DNA from 3 places in the Neobacillus canaveralius genome. Region 2 is predicted to be linked to each of the others. Evidence: riboswitches for the same ligand, from Rfam matches in the RefSeq annotation. Region 2 holds a riboswitch; each other region holds the start of a gene.
The links. Region 2 has a riboswitch for cobalamin ahead of metE (5-methyltetrahydropteroyltriglutamate--homocysteine S-methyltransferase). Riboswitches for the same ligand answer to the same signal wherever they lie in the genome.
Positions count from the first base shown of each region.

Region 1: it holds a riboswitch for cobalamin, as region 2 does, so the genes downstream of both, ABC255_RS28645 (anaerobic ribonucleoside triphosphate reductase) here and metE (5-methyltetrahydropteroyltriglutamate--homocysteine S-methyltransferase) in region 2, are expected to answer to the same signal.
Region 3: it holds a riboswitch for cobalamin, as region 2 does, so the genes downstream of both, ABC255_RS18665 (ABC transporter substrate-binding protein) here and metE (5-methyltetrahydropteroyltriglutamate--homocysteine S-methyltransferase) in region 2, are expected to answer to the same signal.

Region 1 covers NZ_JBDFLL010000002.1:91,154-93,426, reverse strand. The annotation lists gene ABC255_RS28650 (hypothetical protein) at 1-584, shown strand, start outside; cobalamin riboswitch at 801-997, shown strand; gene ABC255_RS28645 (anaerobic ribonucleoside triphosphate reductase) at 1,253-2,273, shown strand, end outside.
Region 2 covers NZ_JBDFLL010000001.1:3,921,971-3,924,243, forward strand. The annotation lists gene ABC255_RS19580 (ribonucleoside-diphosphate reductase subunit alpha) at 1-451, opposite strand, end outside; cobalamin riboswitch at 585-762, opposite strand; cobalamin riboswitch at 909-1,088, shown strand; gene metE (5-methyltetrahydropteroyltriglutamate--homocysteine S-methyltransferase) at 1,256-2,273, shown strand, end outside.
Region 3 covers NZ_JBDFLL010000001.1:3,719,896-3,722,168, forward strand. The annotation lists gene ABC255_RS18660 (FecCD family ABC transporter permease) at 1-351, opposite strand, end outside; gene ABC255_RS18665 (ABC transporter substrate-binding protein) at 317-1,279, opposite strand; cobalamin riboswitch at 1,447-1,634, opposite strand; gene ribH (6,7-dimethyl-8-ribityllumazine synthase) at 1,711-2,178, opposite strand; gene ribB (3,4-dihydroxy-2-butanone-4-phosphate synthase) at 2,208-2,273, opposite strand, start outside.

The sequences.
Region 1 (2,273 bases), on a different contig from region 2:
ATATAGGGAAGTTAGGCTTTGGGAACAATGTGCAATTTGATGCAAGTACAGGCGGTGCAATTTATTTCAGTAGCGCTAGAGCACAGGATGCTACCTATGTTTACGGTTACTGGTTTTTATCCGGTATGCAAACTGCGCCATCAGAAATGTCGGCAAGCGATTGGGGTGTACATCAGGCCAAATTAGCATTACAAGCCTATGAAACTATGAAAAGTGTATATGGTTCAAAAGTTAGACCTGTTATCTTTGTTGATGTAGAACCGGCTCTAACCGGTATGAAAGACTATGACTATGCAAATAATCAAATGATTTATAACGCATTTGTGGATTATCTAAATCAATATGGACAAGGTGTTAAACCTGGTACCTATTCATCTCCAGGGAGCTGGGAACGCACAATGGGGGACTTTTCACCAAGCACTCCAGGGGCTTATTGGGTCGCTTATTATCCGAGTGACATTCCTACAAATTTGACAACAAGCAATTCAGATTGGCTTAATTTCCCTGGAACAAACGAAAAGGCAGAAATTTGGCAGTACTATGGTGGATATGATGACTATAATGTAGCTTGGAAACTACCATAAACGAAATATAAGGCAATAGCAAAAACCACTTCCAATAAAAAAATTAGGAGTGGTTTTTTGTGTTTTTAAAATTTGCGTATCAAAAGGATACGAAAAAGTGATTAGAGATAAAATGAATAAAAATATTATACTTGTAAAATAAAAAAGTATCATTTACTATTATATATAGTAATTACTACATATTGATGTCTGTGTTTATATAAAAAACTATATATAGTATTTGTCTGAGAATAAGATGCGATAATCGCTTAATAGGGAATCCGGTGGGAAGCCGGAACTGCCCCCGCAACTGTAAATGCTGACGAAATAAATGACCACTGTATAAGATAGCTTAGTTTTAGGTGCTTATATGGGAAGGGTTTAAAGTAGGAGGACGCATGAGTCAGGAGACCTGTCTTATTTTGATTGTTTCAACTTCTTCGGGGACTTGAGAAGATGAAATGGTGGCCAAAAGAAGAATGTAATTCTCCATGATTCTTTGTGATGTTATCGTTTCATCTATCCGCTCAGGTTCCCTGGGTGGATTTTTTTGCGCAAAGGGAAGGAAAACGGATTAAAACTGTGGTTCGGTCGTGATTTATACGAAACGGGTAAAAAATAAAGTAGAGTTGTTCGATAGATTTACACTTATTTAGATTAAACAATAATCAGAAACGGTAGTGGAAAAAATGGACAAGTTGTTAGAACAATTTGATGAAATCGTTAACAGCAGTAATCAAGATCTAGTTCAAGAAAATGCGAATGTAGATGGATTGTCCCCCATGGGTATGATGGGGCTGTTTGCCTCTGCATCAGCAAAACAATATACCGTAGAAAATCTTTTATCAGAGGATATAAAGCAGGCCTATTTAAATGGTTATATTCATATTCACGATCTGGATTTTTATGCCAGTGGAACAACAACCTGTTGCCAGATTCAATTATCTAAACTATTAAAGAATGGATTTGATACAGGGCATGGACATATGAGGCAGCCAAAATCCATTGGGAGTGCAATGGCATTAACAAGTATTATTATCCAGGCTAATCAAAATATGCAGCATGGTGGACAATCCATTCCATGTTTCGATTACGATCTTGCTCCCTATGTTCGGATGACATTTAAAAGAAAGCTAGAGTTAGTTAAAGAGTTGGCTGTAGGTGTTAGGGAAGAATATTTGGTAAATAAAGCTTGGGATTTAACCGATAAAGATGTATTTCAAGCATGTGAGGCATTTGTACATAACAGTAACTCCATGCATTCACGCGGCGGTGGCCAAACACCTTTTATTTCAATTAATCTTGGAACGGACACATCGAAGGAAGGAAGAATGGTTACACGAAATCTTCTCCTAGCTACACAAAAAGGATTAGGAAATGGTGAAACACCTATTTTCCCTATCATCGTTTTTAAAATAAAAGCAGGCGTAAACTTTAACGAAGTAGATCCAAATTATGATTTGTATCGCTTATCATTAGAAACAACAGCGATAAGATTATTTCCAAACTACGTATTTGTTGATGCGCCTTTTAACCTACAATACTATGATGGAACACCAGGATCAGAGATTGCGACGATGGGATGTCGGACACGTGTGATTGGGAATGTAAATGGAAAGGAAACGTCAGTGGGAAGAGGAAATCTTTCTTTTACAACAATCAACCTTCCACTACTTGCAATTGAATCTGACTCATTAGACGATTTCAAAG
Region 2 (2,273 bases):
GTAAAAACAACCCTATATAATTAAACAAATGGTCCCGTTCTGACGTTATTTCTGCACCTAATAGTTCAATCTCTTCTTTTGAATAGTCCTGTAAAAGATCCCCAGAATAGATTCCTATTTTGGTTAATTCAGCAATTAGAGTGTAAAAATCTCCGTATTTTTCTTCAGGCTTGTATCCCCTGCTGCTTGACGCATTTTGATAAAGTTCCTGTAAATAAAGATTTGCTGCCAGAAAGGTCCAGTTTGGGTCGGTCATTGAAATTTGATTTAAGGCATAAAAAAGGGATTGTTCATATATTGATGAATCTTCAAGACTAGCAACCTTTTCAGCTAATTCTGTTGTGTCCAGTTTATATTTTTCGGAAGCTCTTTTTATTGCTGCCAAAACAGATTCCTTTTCTGAAAAAATACTTTTTACTTCCATACAAAGTTCCTCATTTCTTTTCGTAATGACTTCGTGAGTGAAACGACAAAAAAACCCATCATTGAAGATGGGTTTGATAACGTGGAATAATCTATAATACAGGCTCATTCACTGTAATAGTAGGATACCCTCGTTATATCTTCCCAGCTCCCGAAGAAGATAATACGTAATAGAAATGGCAGGTCTCCTGACTTGTGCTTCTCCCTACTCTAATCCCTTCCCGTCCAAAGACAGTGGATATGATTATTTCGTCAGCACTTACAGTTGCGGGTACAGTTCTGGTTTCTCACCAGATTCCCTATTAAGTCCATACAGACACCATTCATATTGGTCATTATCTATATTTAGTGTTTAATTTCAAAATCAATACTAAATATTGTATAGCTCCAAATATAATATACTATTCTCACTTTGACAATAACAAAATTAATTCTCAGAAAATTATGTACGAATGATTTTTTATGTGATATATTAAGTGGCAATTACATATCGTGTAAGATTTGGTGCCAAGCTTATGCTTGGCTTAAAAGGGAAGAACGGTGCAAGTCCGTCGCTGTCCCGCAACTGTAATTCGGAGTGAATCACAATTACCACTGTCTATGATGGGAAGGTGTGAGGAGCATTGATGATAAGCCAGGAGACCTGCCAATGTCTAGTACACACCAGATACCTACGTGGAAATAGGTGGTGACATTCATTTGTACGACAAACGAGTTAAGAGCAGTATTGTTTTTTTTAACATACCTTTAACTTGATTGTATAGCCATTTCCTATATACGGAGATGGCTTTTTTGTATTTGGAAATATGTAAAGAAAAAGGAGGAATCGTAAATGAATTTAGCTAGTACAGCCATTGGCTACCCATACATTGGCGGAAATCGAGAATGGAAACGATGTGTTGAATCGTTTTGGAAGGATGATAAATCGGAGGAACAGTTTATCTTTGAAATGAAAACCATTCGCTTAAATCATTTGAAACATCAGCAATCATTAGGATTAGACATAATCACGGTTGGAGACTTTACTTTTTATGATCGTATGCTGGACCTTGCGACCATGTTCGGTTTAATTCCAGCCCGTTATAAGTGGACAGGCGAAAAGGTAAATCTTAAGACTTATTACGCAATGGCACGTGGAGCAAATGATGTAGTGGCTTCTGAGATGACTAAATGGTTTAATACAAATTACCACTACATTGTGCCTGAATATGAAGACCAACCACTAAAATTAACTCAAAACTACATTTTAGATTATTTTTTAGAAGCGAAGTTCGAACTAGGTCTAATTACAAAGCCAACTATTATTGGTCCCTACACTTTTGTTCAATTATCTAAAGGCTACGATTCGATATCAAAAGCAGCTTTTATTTTAAGACTCTTGCCTCTTTATGCTCAAGTACTCCAACAACTTGTAGATGCAGGAGCACAGTGGATTCAAGTGGAAGAACCAGCATTAGTTCTTTCACTTCCACCGGAAGATATTAAACTGGTTCAACAAATATATAAACAATTAGCTGAAGAAGTACCTGCAGCAAAACTGATGTTACAAACCTATTTTGAAGGTCTTTCAGCGTATGCAGAGCTCATCCAATTGCCCGTCGCAGGTGTCGGTCTTGATTTTGTTCATGGTGCAGATGAGAATATGGCTTCACTCCGTAAATACGGTTTCCCACAAGATAAGGTATTAGGGATTGGAATCATAAATGGGCGTGATATTTGGCGTGCAAGTTTAGCTGAAAAAGCAATGATGACCAAAGCTATTTTATCCTTAAGCGGCGTAAATGAAGCCTGGGTTCAATCCTCTTGCAGTTTACAGCATGTACCTGTTACAACAAAATCTGAAAAGACTC
Region 3 (2,273 bases), 200 kb from region 2:
CCCAACGGATGCACCGGAAGATACTCCTAAAGTATATGGATCTGCTAAAGGATTCCTTAATAGTCCCTGAAAGGCTGCACCTGCTATTGCGAGTGACGCCCCTACTAAACCAGCCAGAATGACTCGAGGTAACCGGATATTTAAAACAATACTTGAAAACATGGGATCGATTTTATCTAGTGGAAACGTTCCTAGGAGCTTTGATATGATAATTTCAATAATGGTAAAGATAGGAACCGAAACGGTTCCTATCGAAATTCCTAATAATACTGAAAAGAGAAGGAAACTTCCCGCAATTATATAGGCTAGTATTTTATTATTTAAAAACTTCTGGATAGACAGCCTTTGCAAGTTCCTCTACTCCTTCAACAATCCTTGGGCCAGAGCGGGTCACGCGATCAGAATCTACATCGATGACTTGCTTATTTTTAATCGCATTGACATTTTCCCAGCCTTGTCTAGATAACACTTGTTCAGCAGCATTTTCAGTATAAAAACCATATGTAGTAATGATGACATCTGGATTTCGGTCAATCATCTCTTCTTGATCGATTTTAATCCAGCCTTCTTGGTCATTTGCAATATTTTCAGCATTAATCAGAGTAATCATATCATCCATAAATGTGTTTTTTCCTGTTGTGAACACTTCAGGAGCAGGAGATACCTCTACAAATACTTTTTTCTTTTCTTTGATTTCTCCAGCCTTGGCTTTAATTTCTGCTAATTTATCCTGCATACTTTTAATCAGTTCTTCTGCTTTCTTGTTTTCACCTGTTGCCTTACCAATCATAGCAATCGAATCATATATTTGCTCGAAATTTTGAGCATCATTTATAACTAAAACTGTCAGCCCAGCATCTCTTAACTGTTGCAGGCCTTCTGTCCCATTCATTGCAGAGGCATGTGCTAACACTAGGTTTGGCTGCAATGAAATTATTTTTTCGATGTTGATTTCCATCCCGCCAATTTTCTCTTTTGTTGTGGCTTCTTCAGGATAATTATCAAAATCGGAAACACCTACAACTTCTTCTCCCAGCCCAAGTGCAAAAGCAATCTCAGTATTACTCGGAATCAATGAAACGATTTTTTCTGGCTTTGCATTTATCGTAACCTCATTATCTAATGCATCTTTAATGGTAACTGGATAAGCCGTTTCCTCCCCTTTTTGCTCCGTGCTGCTGTTTCCTTCATCCTTTACAGTTTCTTTCTGTTCACCACATGCTGCTAGTGCACCTATTGTTAACAAAAGAAATAATAATAATGCTGATAACTTTTTCATCTTTCTTCCCCCTATGAATTACGCCAAAATACATCACAAAAAAACTGCACCCTCTAAAAAATTCAAACAAAAAAACATCTCCACGTTACGTAGAGATGTTGGTTTGATTAAATGCCATTAATAAATGACTCTAGTCGTCCACACCTCCCTATCCTCGTAGGTTCTTTTTGGGGCACAAGAATAAGGCAGGTTTCCTGGCTCATGGTCATTGCTTCCTACGTCTTCCCATCAGTTGACAGTGACATTTTGCAGGTTGCTCCCATTTACAGTGGCGGGACCGCGTTGGATTTTAACCAACTTCCCTTTTAAGCTAAAAATCGATAAGATTTTCAGCACCTATTCTCCAATAATTTTTTTATGATAGACATAATTATATAGTAAATAAAAATGAAAGCTATATTTTTATGCAAATTTCGCCAAAAATCTTTTTATTATTCGAAAGTTCGCAATAAATTAGCCATTTCAATAGCACCAGTTGCAACATCCCAGCCTTTATTTCCAGCCTTTGTTCCTGCACGCTCAATTGCCTGTTCAATCGATTCCGTTGTTAATACTCCAAAAATAACGGGAATACCACTATCTAGATTAATTCTTGAAACCCCCTTCGCAACTTCATTACATACATAGTCGAAATGTGGTGTAGAACCACGAATTACGGTTCCAAGTGTAATAACAGCGTCATATTTTTTACTAATTGCCATCTTTTGAGCTACTAGAGGAATCTCAAACGCCCCTGGCACCCAAGCAATATCTACATCTGATTCACTAACACCATGTCTTTTCAGAGCGTCTTGCGCACCGCTTAATAATTTACTGGTAATAAACTCGTTAAAACGTCCTACAACGATTCCTATCTTTAAACCAGATCCTACTAAATTACCTTCATATATATGTCCCATTTTCATACCTCCAAATTATTGTGTAGTTTTTATTTTACCTTTTCCTCGTTGATTTCCATTTGCAATGGAACAGTTTCAACGACTTCAAGATCAAA